2 linked regions of the Sporomusa termitida genome follow. The protein of the gene in region 1 interacts with the protein of each later gene in a pairwise test. Links are inferred from orthologs where the notes say so. Each region holds a gene or a part of one and is shown on either strand. Other genes may lie near its edges. The genes, in order: grpE and groL.

Region 1 (6,666 bases):
AAAAATTGCTGGCGACAAATGGTCGCCGGGTATGGCTGACTGACAAAGGCATGAAGTTCAGCAATCTTGTCTTTGCCGCTTTTATTGATGATCACTGAGGGCAAACAGAAAAAATCTCCGCAATCTATTCCAGCGGTTTTAAGAAAGATGACATACTCGTGGCTTGGCAAAATTAGATGTTAGTTTTAGGGCGAGACAAATGGTAAAGGGCAAGGAAGCACCGACGACGCAGACTGGCAGGGGTCTGTCAGGAGGGGCTGACGCCGCCGTTTGCCATTTTGGCCGTCAGCAAACTAAAAAGATAATGTGGTCAAGACACTAGTATCTTGACATTAAACCCAAGGAGTGGTATTTTTTTAATAGGCATTAGCACTCAACCGACATGAGTGCTAACAGTAAGGGGGGGAGAGCCGGTGCTGGATGAAAGAAAACGGCAAATCCTGCAAGCTATTATTGATGATTATATCTCAACGGCAGAACCTATTGGTTCGCGGACAATTGCGCGTAAATATAATCTCGGGATTAGCCCCGCTACTATCCGTAACGAGATGGCGGATTTGGAGTTTTTAGGTTATCTTGAGCAACCGCATACCTCGGCCGGCAGGATACCGTCCGTTAAAGGCTATCGCTTTTATGTTGACTGTTTATTGGCGCCCCCCCAGATTTCCGATTCAGACATTGCGCTTATCGATAACTGGTACTACACGCGAGCCCGGCGAATTGAAGAAGTATTTCAGGAGACGGTAAAAATTTTATCGCGTATGACGCAAAATGTCTCCATGGTACTGGCGCCGCAGATGTCGCAGTGTACTTTCCGGTATCTCCAGTTTTTGCCGCTGGATGAACGTCGGTCAATTGTTGTGATTGTCACTGATACCGGTTTATTGGATAATAAGATTATTGAAATACCTGAGGGGCTCCACCATGAGGACCTGAGCCGGGTGGCTAATGTGATAAACTCCCGTTTGGGAGGTCTGGCTGTTGACCGGATAACAACGCCGGTTTTAAAAGCTATTCAAAACGATATCATGCCTGATCCGCAGATTTTTGAACAGGCAGTTACCCTCTTAAAGCAGGCGCTTACTGCCGACAAGAACGACAAGGTTTACCTTGGCGGCACAACACAGATGCTCAATCAGCCTGAATTCCGTGATGTTGATAAAGTTAAAGGTTTATTAACTATGTTTGAAGAAGACACTTTGTTAAGCGATATTCTCCACATGCCCAATAGTGATGGTGTCATTGTTACTATCGGCCAGGAGAATAAATATACAGGTATTCATGACTGCAGTGTTGTGCAGGCCACTTACCGCATTGACGGCCAGGTGGTGGGTACTGTGGCGGTGCTTGGTCCAACCAGAATGGAATATGGCAAAACTATGTCTGTGCTTAAGTTTATGCAACGCCATTTAGGTGAAATTTTGAAAAAATACAAGGTGTTGTGATAAGGGGGAACTACATGAATCTAAAGCAAGCAGGCAGTGGGGCTGACGTGGATGAACGTTTGGCCGCTCTGTTAACGAACGCTAATGCTGTAAGGGCAATCACTGCGGCTGTCGAAGGCACTATCGGGCCCAAAGGGCTTGATACGATGCTTGTTGATCGCTTTGGTGAGGTTATTATTACCAATGACGGTGTTACCATTTTGGATAAAATGGATGTCAATCATCCGGCTGCTAAAATGTTGATTAATACTGCCAAAGCCCAACAGGCAGAGGTCGGCGATGGTACAACCACGACGACAATTATGGCAGGCAGCCTGGTCTCGGAAGGCGTAAGCCAGGTCATGCGCGGGGTACCTGTGGCCAGAGTGATTGAAGGCATTAAATATGGTGTGGCTAAGGTCCTCACTGGCGTGAAAGAACGGGCCCGCACAATTACAGAGGTTAATGATCCAATCCTGCGCAGTATTGCCATGATTGCCGGCCGGGAGCATGTGGATATTGCTGATCTGGTAGTTGAGGCAGCCAGGCTGATTGGTGTGGAAAAGCTCAATGAATACAATTTTAAGTTATCGGAGATTATTACTGCTGAAGCCGGGGCCAATAACGAGGTATTTATGGGCGTTGTCGTTGATCAGGAGCGGATGACGCAGGAAATGCCGGAAGCTGTAACCTGCGCCAAACTGCTGCTGATTGATGATGCCCTTGAACCTGAAGAGATTGAAGATGAGGCGTTAAGCACGGAAGCTGGTTTTAAGCGTTATATCGAACTTCAGGACGAATTCAAAAAAAATGTCCAGAAAATTGTCAGCCTGGGCGTTAATGTTGTCATGGTGGACCGGGGCGTACATAGTGCCGCTGAGGAAATTCTCACAGATGCCAACATTCTGGTTATTGAACGTGTATCCGCCAAAGACCTGCGCCGGGTCGCGGATCACTCCGGTGCCCGGCTGATCAAACGGACCGGCTTGAAAAAAGAGCCGGTTGATATTGAAAAATATCTGGGTACTGCTGACAAGGTGTATCAGGATGAAAAGCTGGAGCAAGTGCGGGTTATCGGCGGCAATGGCAAGCCGATGGCCACGATTTTGGTCGGGGCCGCCACGGAAGAGGTAGTGGGGGAACGGGAACGCATTGCTAAAGATGCGGCGGCAAGTGTGCAGGCTGCGGTGAAGGGCGGTTATGTGCCGGGCGGCGGTTCGATTGAGGTTGCTATGGCCAGGGAAGTTGGCAAATACCGGGATAACCTTAAAGGCATGGCGGCTTACGGTCTTGATTGCGTAACCAATGCGCTCAAGCAGCCCTTGTCTCAGATCGTAGAAAATGCCGGTTTTAACCCGCTGGAGAAAGTGGAGGAAGCCGTTACTACACAAACTACGCAAAACTGCGACTCACTGGGCATAGACTGTGATACCGGGGAAGTGGCTGATATGCTGGAACGGGGGGTAGTTGACCCTGTGCCGGTAAAACTGCATGCGATTAAAGCTGCCGGCGAAGTCGCTGTTGCTATTTTACGTATTGATACTATTATCAAGAAAAAAGAAGAAGGGGCCAATGCCCAGAAGGCAGGCGCTGCCGATAGTGCTATGCCTGATTTTTAACAGGAGGTGGGTTTTATGGCAGATAATGAAAAAGAACAGGTTCCGGGCGAAATAGACCAGGAAACAGACCGCGTTGACGAAGCGGCAGGCGATAATCCTGAAATCTGCTTTTATCCCGCGGATGTAGAGCAGTTTATGTCTGCACTTAATGAAAAAAGCCGCTTACTTGAGGAAATGACAGACAGGTATAAGCGGCTGCAGGCCGATTTTGATAATTTCCGGCGGCGGACCAGGCAAGAAAAAGAAGAATTGTCAGCCGTTGTGACTGAACGGGTAGTCTGCGAACTTTTGCCGGTTGTTGATAATTTTGAACGGGCAACTGCCAGTACTCCGGCCGATGTCGATACCCTGGCAACAGGCGTACAAATGATATTCCGGCAGTTAAACAATGCCCTTTGCCAATTAGGTGTAGAACCGGTTAGTGCTGTGGGCAATGTATTTGATCCGGGTTTGCATGAGGCTGTCATGCGGGTTGAGGATAAGAGTCAGCCTGACGGCATAATCATCGAAGAACTGCAAAAAGGCTATAAAGTCAACGGCCGGTTAATCCGTCCCAGTATGGTAAAAGTAGTAGCAAACAGTTAAGAACAGTTTAACAGTTTATTTAAGGGGGAAATGTACAATGGCAAAAGTAATTGGTATTGATCTTGGTACTACTAACTCAGTAGTAGCTGTAATGGAAGGCGGCGAGCCTATTGTTATTCCTAATCCGGAAGGCAGCCGTATTACCCCTTCAGTAGTTGGTTTTTCGAAAAATGGTGAACGCCTGGTCGGACAAATTGCCAAGCGGCAGGCAGTCTCCAATCCTGATGGCACAGTTAGTTCGATTAAACGCCATATGGGCACTGCTTATAAAGTCAATATTGAAGGTAAGGACTATACTCCCCAGGAAATTTCGGCAATGATTCTGCAAAAACTAAAATCAGACGCGGAAGCCTATTTAGGGGAAAAGGTTACGCAGGCGGTAATTACTGTCCCTGCCTATTTCTCCGACAGTCAGCGTCAGGCCACAAAAGATGCCGGTGCGATTGCCGGCCTGGAAGTGCTCCGTATTATCAACGAGCCTACCGCTGCTGCCTTAGCCTATGGCATGGATAAAGGCAACGACCACACTATCCTGGTGTTCGACCTGGGTGGCGGTACGTTTGACGTATCCATTCTTGAACTGGGTGATGGTGTTTTTGAGGTTAAGGCCACAAGTGGCAATAACCGCCTGGGCGGTGATGATTTTGACGAGCGGGTCATGAACTGGCTGGTCGCTGAATTCAAAAAAGAGCAGGGAATAGATTTGGCCAACGACCGTATGGCCATGCAGCGTCTGCGGGAAGCCGCCGAAAAAGCCAAAATTGAATTATCAGGTGTACTGACTTCTAATATTAATCTGCCCTTTATTACTGCCGACCAAACCGGTCCCAAACATCTGGACATCAGCCTGACCCGGGCAAAATTTGAAGAATTGACTGCCGATCTTGTGGAAGCTACAATGGGGCCAACCCGTCAGGCTTTGAGTGATGCCGGCTTAGCGGCGAAGGATATTGACAAAGTTATTCTTGTGGGTGGCTCAACCCGGATTCCGGCTGTACAGGAAGCCATTAAAAAATCACTGAACAAAGAGCCGCATAAAGGCGTTAACCCGGACGAGTGTGTGGCTGTTGGTGCTGCTATTCAAGCCGGTGTGCTTGTGGGCGAGGTAAAAGATGTATTGCTCCTGGACGTTACCCCACTGTCCCTGGGGATTGAAACCCTGGGCGGGGTATTTACCAAAATTATTGAACGCAATACTACGATTCCGACCTCCAAGAGCCAGACCTTCTCAACGGCTGCGGATAATCAGCCGTCTGTTGATATTCATGTGCTGCAGGGTGAGAGGGAAATGGCTTCTTATAACAAGACGCTGGGACGTTTTGAACTTTCCGGTATCCCGCCGGCCCCCCGCGGTGTGCCGCGTATTGAAGTAAGTTTTGATATTGATGCCAATGGGATTGTTCATGTATCGGCCAAAGATTTAGGCACAGGTAAAGAGCAGAAGATTACTATTACTTCTTCCGGCGGTCTTAATAAGGATGAGGTAGAAAGAATGGTAAAAGAAGCTGAGTCTCATGCTGCTGAAGATAAAAAACGCAAAGAAGAGGTTGAAGTGCGCAACAATGCCGATTCTTTAGTATATAATGCAGAGAAGACGATTAATGAATTTGGCGATAAAGCTGACAAAGCCCTGGTCGAAAAGGTGCAGCAGGCGGCTGACAAACTCAAGGAGACTTTGAAAGGCAGTGATCTTGAAGCAATAAAAGCTGACACTGAAGAACTTACCAAACCACTTTATGAACTATCGGCAGCTATGTATCAGGCGAATGCTCAGGCCGAAGGCGCACAAGGTGCCCCGCAGGGGCAGCAGGAGGCGCCGCCGGATGATAAAGTGGTTGACGCCGAATATAAAGTAATGGACGACGAAAAGAAATAATTTGTTTTGGGATGGTGTGAAGTGAGTAAGCGAGACTATTATGAAGTGCTGGGTGTAGCCAAAACGGCGTCTGAAGATGACTTAAAGAAGGCGTACCGTAAATTGGCCCGCAAGTACCATCCTGACGTTAACCGTGACAACCCCAAGGACGCCGAAGAAAAATTTAAAGAAGTCAACGAGGCTTACGAAATTTTATCTAATGCCGAACGCCGGGCGCAGTATGACCAATTTGGTCATGCTGCGTTCGATGCCGCTAACGGTGGCGGCGGCTTTGGCGGTGCTGGCGCTGGCGCTGGCGGTTTCTCCGATATATTTGATATGTTTTTCGGGCAGGCGGGATTTGGGTTTGGCGGTGGTCGGAATGCAGGGCCTGAACGGGGGCCGGACTTGCGGTACGACATGGAGATCAGCTTTGAGGAAGCGGCTTTTGGGTTGGAGACTGAAATTCAGGTGCCGCGGACCGAGGATTGCGGCAGCTGTCAGGGATCAGGTTCGGCGCCGGGAACACATCCGGAAACTTGTCCTGACTGCCGGGGAACAGGTCAGGTTCAGGTAACGCAGAATACGCCTTTTGGCCGTATGGTCAACGTGCGAGCTTGCGATCGCTGCCGCGGGGAAGGGAAAATCATTAAGACCCCGTGCAAAGAATGCAGCGGCCGGGGGAAACTGCGTGTTAAACGTAAAATAAAAATCAAAATTCCGGCTGGGGTTGACAATGGCTCAAGGCTCAGAGTGGCGCATGAAGGGGAAGCCGGGCAACGGGGCGGCCCGCCCGGGGACTTGTATGTTTATCTGTTCGCAAAACAGCATAAACTGTTTACCCGGGAAGGCAATGATGTTATTTGTGAAGTACCGATTAATTTCGTGCAGGCCACACTGGGTGATGAAATTGAAGTGCCGACCCTGGATGGTAAAGTTAAGCTGAAAATCCCTGAGGGTACGCAAACCGGGACCGTATTCCGGATAAAAGATAAAGGCATCCCCCATTTACGCGGTCATGGACGCGGTGATCAGCATGTACGCGTTAAGCTAGTAACCCCGAAAAAACTGACTGATCGTCAAAAGGAACTTTTACAAGAGTTTGCCAAAGCAGGTGGTGCCGATCCTACCTCTGAGGAAAAAGGCTTTTTTAAAAAATTTAAAGATGCCTTTGGCTCTATTT
Region 2 (6,782 bases), 1.5 Mb from region 1 along the record:
GCTCAGAAAAAAAGAAAAAGAGCTGCTGGTCAAATCGGCCGTTATTCAGGAGATACACCACCGGGTCAAGAATAATCTCCAGACGATTGCCAGTTTACTCAGATTACAGGCCCGGCGTACGACCACGCCGGAAGTGAAAGCAGCGCTTAGGGAAAGCGTCAACCGGATATTGAGCATATCGGTTGTGCATGAATTTTTATCGCAACAGGACCGGGAATATATTGATGTGGCTGAAGTCACGAAAAATATTTTAGATTTGGTTATTCAAAATATGCTTGAGCCTGATTTTAATATTGAAACAGTGCTCAACGGGCAAACGGTTATTTTGCCGTCTGAGCAGGCCAGCAGTCTGGCCCTGGTAATCAACGAGCTAATTCAAAATTCGATTGAGCACGGCTTTGTCGGACGTAAAGAGGGATTAATTGGTGTGGATATTGCAACAACACCGGATAGTTATCAGATAGATATCTATGACAACGGTATTGGTCTTCCTACGGATTTTTGCCTGCAAAGTACCAGCAGTCTGGGCCTCCAAATTGTCAGAACACTGATAGAAAACGACCTTGGCGGTAAATTCCGCCTGTTTTCCAGTGCCGGAACCCACGCTTTTATAAACATTCCCCGGCTGGCAGAAGGGGCTAAAGAGGCGAAGGAGGAATAACATTGGACGCTTTGCGGATAGTGATTGCCGATAATGAGTCAATTATTAGGATGGACCTGAAAGAATTATTGGAAGAAGCCGGGCATACCGTGGTCGGCGAAGCGGCAGACGGAGCCAAAGCCGTTGAACTGGCCCGTAAACACCGTCCTGATCTTGTTGTTATGGATATTAAAATGCCGGAAATGGATGGCATTACCGCTGCTAAAATTATTTCTAATGAAAAACTGTCGCCTGTGCTCCTTTTAACTGCTTTCAGCCAGAAGGAAATAGTGGAAAAAGCCAAGGACTCGGGTGTATTAGCGTATCTGGTCAAGCCTGTTAAAGAAGCAAACCTGTTTCCGGCGATGGAGATTGCCTTATCGCGGTTCCAGGAGTTTGCGGAATTAGAACGGGAACTGGAAGAGGTTAAAAACTCACTGGAAACGCGGAAAGTTCTTGACCGGGCGAAGGGAATACTGATGGATGCGTATAGTTTAACTGAAAGTGAGGCCTATCGCCGCATTCAGCAATACAGCATGAGCAAACGCAAATCAATCCGGGATGTGGCGGCGGCCATTGTTGAGTCAGCCACTCGTAAACGATAATAAGGATATTTGCTGCCGGGCAGGGGTTTTAACAGCCTCTGCCCTCAGTTTTGATACTTTTTTAAAATTTTTATGTATTTTTTACCGAAATGACTTGATTTTTTGGAGCGAATTTTATATTATAAATTATGGAATTAGCACTCAACTTAAGCGAGTGCTAACAACAAACAGTTAATTTTAACACACTATAAAGGGAGGTTCTTTACATGATTAAGCCATTAGGCGACAGAGTTGTAATTGAGGCTTTGGCAAAGGAGGAAATGACCAAGAGTGGTATCGTTCTTCCTGACACAGTCAAGGAGAAGCCGCAAGAGGGTAAAGTTGTGGCTGTTGGTTCAGGAAAAACTCTGGAAAACGGCCAAAAGGTTGCCTTGGATGTTGCAGTTGGCGACAAGATTATTTTCTCTAAATATGCCGGCACTGAAGTCAAGGTTGAGGGCAAAGAATATCTCATCATCAGTGAAAGAGACATCCTGGCTATTATTGAATAATCAGCTAATTATTATAAGATGAAAGGTAGGTAATACATAAATGGCTAAACAAATTTTGTTTGATGAAGAAGCACGCCGTGCACTGGAGCGGGGCGTAAATGCTCTGGCTAATGCTGTTAAAGTTACTTTAGGACCGAAGGGCCGCAATGTAGTGCTTGACAAGAAATTCGGCGCTCCGGCCATCACTAATGACGGTGTAACCATTGCCCGTGACATCGATCTGGAAGATCCGTTTGAGAATATGGGGGCTCAGCTTGTTAAAGAAGTTGCCACCAAAACTAATGATGTTGCCGGTGACGGTACAACCACCGCTACTCTCTTAGCCCAGGCCATGATTCGTGAAGGCATGAAAAATGTGGCTGCCGGTGCTAATCCGATGATCCTGAAAAAAGGTATTCAACAGGCTGTCAACGTGCTTGTTGAGGAAATCAAAAAGAGCGCCAAGAAAGTAGAAACCAAAGACGCTATCGCGCAGGTGGCATCAATTTCAGCCGGGGACGAAGAAATCGGTTCACTGATTGCTGAAGCTATGGAAAAAGTGGGCAAAGATGGTGTAATCACTGTTGAAGAGTCCAAAACCATGGGCACTGACCTTGAAGTTGTGGAAGGCATGCAGTTTGACCGTGGTTATATCTCTCCTTATATGATTACCGACCCGGACAAAATGGAAGCTGTTTTAAGCGATCCCTATGTCCTCATTACTGACCGTAAGATCGGGGCAATTGCCGACCTGCTGCCGGTACTGGAAAAAGTCGTTCAACAGGGCAAAGAACTGCTGATCATTGCCGAAGATGTCGAAGGTGAAGCCCTGGCTACTTTGGTTGTTAACAAACTTCGCGGCACTTTCCGCGCTGTTGCCGTTAAGGCTCCTGGCTTTGGCGACCGCAGAAAGGCTATGCTGGAAGACATCGCCATCGTTACCGGCGGCGCTGTGATCACTGAAGAACTGGGACGTAAGCTTGACAGCGTAACCCTTGAAGATCTTGGTCGCGCCCGTCAGATCCGCGTGTCCAAAGAAGAAACCACTATTGTTGACGGCAGCGGCCAAAATGACGAAATCAAAAAACGCATTAACCAGATTCGCGCGCAAATTGAAGAAACCACTTCCGACTTCGATAAGGAAAAATTGCAGGAGCGTTTGGCCAAACTGGCCGGCGGTGTAGCCGTCATCCAGGTAGGTGCTGCAACCGAGGTTGAACTGAAAGAAAAGAAACTCCGCATTGAAGATGCTCTGAATGCAACCCGTGCGGCTGTGGAAGAAGGAATTGTTGCCGGCGGCGGTACTACCTTCATTGATATTCAGGCAAGCCTGGCCAGCCTCAAGCTTACCGGCGATGAAAAAACCGGTGTTCAGATCGTGCGACGTGCTATTGAAGAGCCGGTACGTCAAATCGCCAACAACGCCGGCTTAGAAGGCTCAGTTGTTGTTGAAAACGTTAAGAAAGCCGGTAAGGGCTTTGGCTTTAACGCTCTGACCGAAGAATATGTTGACATGATTGCAGCCGGTATTGTTGATCCGGCGAAGGTTACCCGTTCAGCCCTGCAAAATGCTGCCAGCATTTCCGCGATGGTTCTTACCACTGAAACTCTTGTTGCCGATAAGCCTGAAAAAGACGCCGGCGGTGCTCCTGCCGGTATGGGTGGCATGGGTGGCATGGGCGGTATGGGCGGCATGGGCGGCATGATGTAGCAAGTACCTGGAGCCTCCGTAAATTGAGGTTCTAAGTATCGCTCCCACGGCTAATGTTGCCATTTGGTTACCGAAAATGATAAAAAGTTAGAAGCTGTCCATAAGTTATGATCAAACTTGTGGGCAGCTTCTATTCATTTTATAGTTTGTTTATAAAACTTAAAATGTTTGCGGGGACTGAAATTGCTTGCTTACCAATCTGCGGCTCTACGTCAAACCTCTGTCATTTTTTTGTCACATTTCCATATTATGATGGAAGTAGTAAATTTAGGAGGAAATGCTTATGAATAGCCTGGTTAAAAAAACAGTGGTTTATTCCCTGGCCGGGATCATGCAATTTGGTATGTTTGCAACTGTAGCTGAAGCTTCATCTTTATATAACGATGAGTCGCAACAAATCGTACAACTTGGCCGGCATGACCGGCATGATCGCCGCGACCGTGACCGGTATGAACGGGACCGGCACGACCGCGAACGCTATGAACGGGAGCGGCGGCGGGAGCATAAAGAGCGCTTACGACGGGAAAACGAACGCCATGAGCGGGAAATGAGACGCCGTGCGCATGAGAACGAACGGGACTGGCGGGAACGGCAAAGGCGTGAAAAAGAACGCCATGACCACCAATTGCGTGAAATAGCCGCTTTCTTGATTGGTATTGCAATCGGCAGTTCGTCCAAGGATTAGATATTGTGGTTTGTTTATTAGCCATATCCCGGGGATATGGCTATTTTAATTTCATCCAATATTTTCTAAAGAAATTCAAAGGAATGGATGATATAGTAAAAACATAATAACAGAAGGAAGTGTATCTATATGAAAATGGCAATGAAAAAAATAATCGTTTACTCTATGCTTGGCCTCCTGCAGGTTGGTATGTTCTCTTCCGTAGCGGCAGCAGCACCAGGCTCCTTACATAATAATGGTTCACAGCGCATAGCCAATCTTGACCGTAATGACCATGACCATAAGCGGAATGAGGACCGGCGGCGCAATCATGACGAGCGTAAACGCCAGGAAAAAGAACGCCATGAACGGGAGATGAAGCGGCGGCCCCATGAAAGCAACCGGGAATGGAAAGAACGCCAGGAACGTGAAAAAGACCGCCATGATAAGGCGTTACGCGAAATCGCCGCTTTATTAATTGGTATTGCTATTGGTTCCGGATCTTCTAATAACTAATCATTCAAAGGAAGCCGTTCAGCCTGCGGGGTGAGCGGCTTCTTTTTTTATACGGCTGAGCCGGAGAACGTGATCTTAATTCTTGTCTGCGGATTACCGGTGTATTGAGCCTGATTATAGTCTGTGGAAAACTGGGGATTATATGGTTATGATCATGATTTCACTGCTGCCTGCCTGGGCGGATCTCTGTTTGACATACTAGAACTGCGATTTGAGGGTAAATAAACAGATGCTGATCTTCTTTTTTAGAGTGCTTCTTATTTCTTCATTCTTGATTACGGCAATTAAATTAGGAGATTGGAAAAACTGGCAAAGATATTATCCGACCATTCTATTTGTTATGGTTGTTAATTTGGCTTCAAGTTTTATAACTTATCATCATATTTTGTGGAACTATAATCCGGACATCTTCGTACGGACGCAAACAACCATAGAGCTCCTTAATGCGTTTGTTCTGCTGCCGGCAGTGGCCTTTATATTTTTGTCTTTGTTTCCGTTTGCGAGAAGCAAAGTTTATCAAGCCGGCTATATTGCATTATGGATTTTGATTTTCAGTTGCATAGAATTGGTCGCCCATTACATAGTCGGCAGTCTGTCTTATAAAAATCAATGGTCCTGGTTTGACTCCTTTATTTTTGATATTGCTTTGTTCTCCGTTACCCGGCTGCATTATTCGCGGCCATTTTGGGCCTGGGGGATCAGTCTGATCATTACGGTTATCATTTATACCGGTTTTGGCTTTAGCGCCGGTGAGTTTAAATAGAATCAAATAAGTATTGGACTACCCCTTCCCTGAGAAGGGGTTTCCTTATATACTAATACTATTAAGGAAAAACTTTCCGTCTATGGAGGTAATACCGGTGGAATATAAATATATGGAACAAAGTCGATTGCCAGCCTGTACCTTGGATGAAGCCTTATTTTTCAAGCTGTGGGAAATCTTTGGCCAGGATGGTGAATTTCTCTGGCATGCTGCTGTTGGCACCGGTGATGACCTCCTGGGCAAGAGAGAGGAGCGGTCAACACAGACTGTTCAGAGTCTGGACGAACTGATTGCCCTTGCTAAATCGTTGTCCCATATTGATCAGCTCTCACTGACAATTGAAGTACCGGACCAAGGCACAATGGCTTTGTCTTTTAAGAATTTTGTTCCTGTCAGTGGCAGGATCATTGTCACCGGCCAGGAGGAAAAGTGGGTACAGGACCGTTTTGATGCCTGTTTAGCCCTGTTCAATGCCAGAAAAAAGGATTTGAATACATTAATCTATACCCGGCTGGGATTTGGCGTTGTTCAAACAGTCATACCGCTAAGCAGTATGTTTGTCGTTGTTATGCTGGCGGCCGGTCTGTTGATTCCTGCGGAAATCAGGCATAGTGAATGGTTGTGGTGGATAACGGCTGCGACCGTTGTTATTACTCTGCGCCTGGCCTATACTGTATCAGATAAGCTTATTTTGTATTGTATGGCAAACTACCCGTATATAAAGTGGCAAGAGCGCTAGTACCTTATCAGCTCTCGCCATTATTCTACCGCTTTAGAGCTGACAAGCTGCTAGCATAAACGCCCTGCCTGCCGCATACATACTACTGTAGCTGCGGAAGGAGGGAAAAAGATGATTATTAACTTGCGCCGCCTGTTTGATCACCGGAATATTTTTTACAGCATCATCGGCTTGTTTGCGATATCGGCTATGTATGTGCAAGTGACAGATGTAATTGCCGGCGGTCCAATGGCTATTGCCGGAACGCGTACCGACCAAAAGGTAGTAGCACTTACATTTGACCATTCGTGGGGCAATAAGTTTACACCGTCGATATTAGATACATTACAGAAAAATAATATTAAATCGACATTCTTTATTATGGGGCCCTGGGCTACGAAGTTTCCGGAAGTAGCTCAGCGTATTGCCAAAGACGGACATGAAGTGGCAAGTCATGGTTACCGGCATGAAAACTACGGCGACATGTCACCGGAGTGGATCAAAGAAGATATTTCAAAAGCCCATGCCCAGATTAAAGAGGTTACCGGCGCCGAGCCACGGCTGCTGCGGCCGCCGAATGGCCACTATAACCAGAAGTCACTAAAAGTTACCGATGAACTAGGTTATAAAACAATTATCTGGAATGTGGATTCACTGGACTGGAAAAACCCCGGGCGGGATGTCATTGTTGAGCG

The links.
Region 2: the proteins of grpE (region 1) and groL interact in binary tests that used the Escherichia coli proteins (3 or more experiments, as listed by UniProt). The link is inferred for Sporomusa termitida from one-to-one orthologs.

Annotation. Positions count from the first base shown.
Region 1 is NZ_CP036259.1:2,413,343-2,420,008, reverse strand. Bases 1,975-4,843 are described here. They hold grpE (nucleotide exchange factor GrpE), read left to right. Parts: upstream 1,975-3,058; coding sequence 3,059-3,628; downstream 3,629-4,843. Other genes in these bases: dnaK (molecular chaperone DnaK), read left to right, coding at 3,666-4,843; SPTER_RS11290 (TCP-1/cpn60 chaperonin family protein), read left to right, coding at 1,975-3,043. Outside these bases: radical SAM family heme chaperone HemW, read left to right, coding at 1-98; heat-inducible transcriptional repressor HrcA, read left to right, coding at 414-1,445; more of SPTER_RS11290, read left to right, coding at 1,460-1,974; more of dnaK, read left to right, coding at 4,844-5,504; molecular chaperone DnaJ, read left to right, coding at 5,526-6,666. UniProt on the Escherichia coli protein: Participates actively in the response to hyperosmotic and heat shock by preventing the aggregation of stress-denatured proteins, in association with DnaK and GrpE. It is the nucleotide exchange factor for DnaK and may function as a thermosensor.
Region 2 is NZ_CP036259.1:954,590-961,371, forward strand. The notes cover bases 1,117-4,101. They hold groL (chaperonin GroEL), read left to right. Parts: upstream 1,117-1,776; coding sequence 1,777-3,426; downstream 3,427-4,101. Other genes in these bases: SPTER_RS04295 (ANTAR domain-containing response regulator), read left to right, coding at 1,117-1,245; groES (co-chaperone GroES), read left to right, coding at 1,452-1,736; SPTER_RS04310 (hypothetical protein), read left to right, coding at 3,710-4,101. In the rest of the region: SPTER_RS04290 (sensor histidine kinase), read left to right, coding at 1-661; more of SPTER_RS04295, read left to right, coding at 664-1,116; more of SPTER_RS04310, read left to right, coding at 4,102-4,111; SPTER_RS04315 (hypothetical protein), read left to right, coding at 4,241-4,606; SPTER_RS04320 (CBO0543 family protein), read left to right, coding at 4,947-5,369; SPTER_RS04325 (hypothetical protein), read left to right, coding at 5,467-6,108; polysaccharide deacetylase family sporulation protein PdaB, read left to right, coding at 6,220-6,782.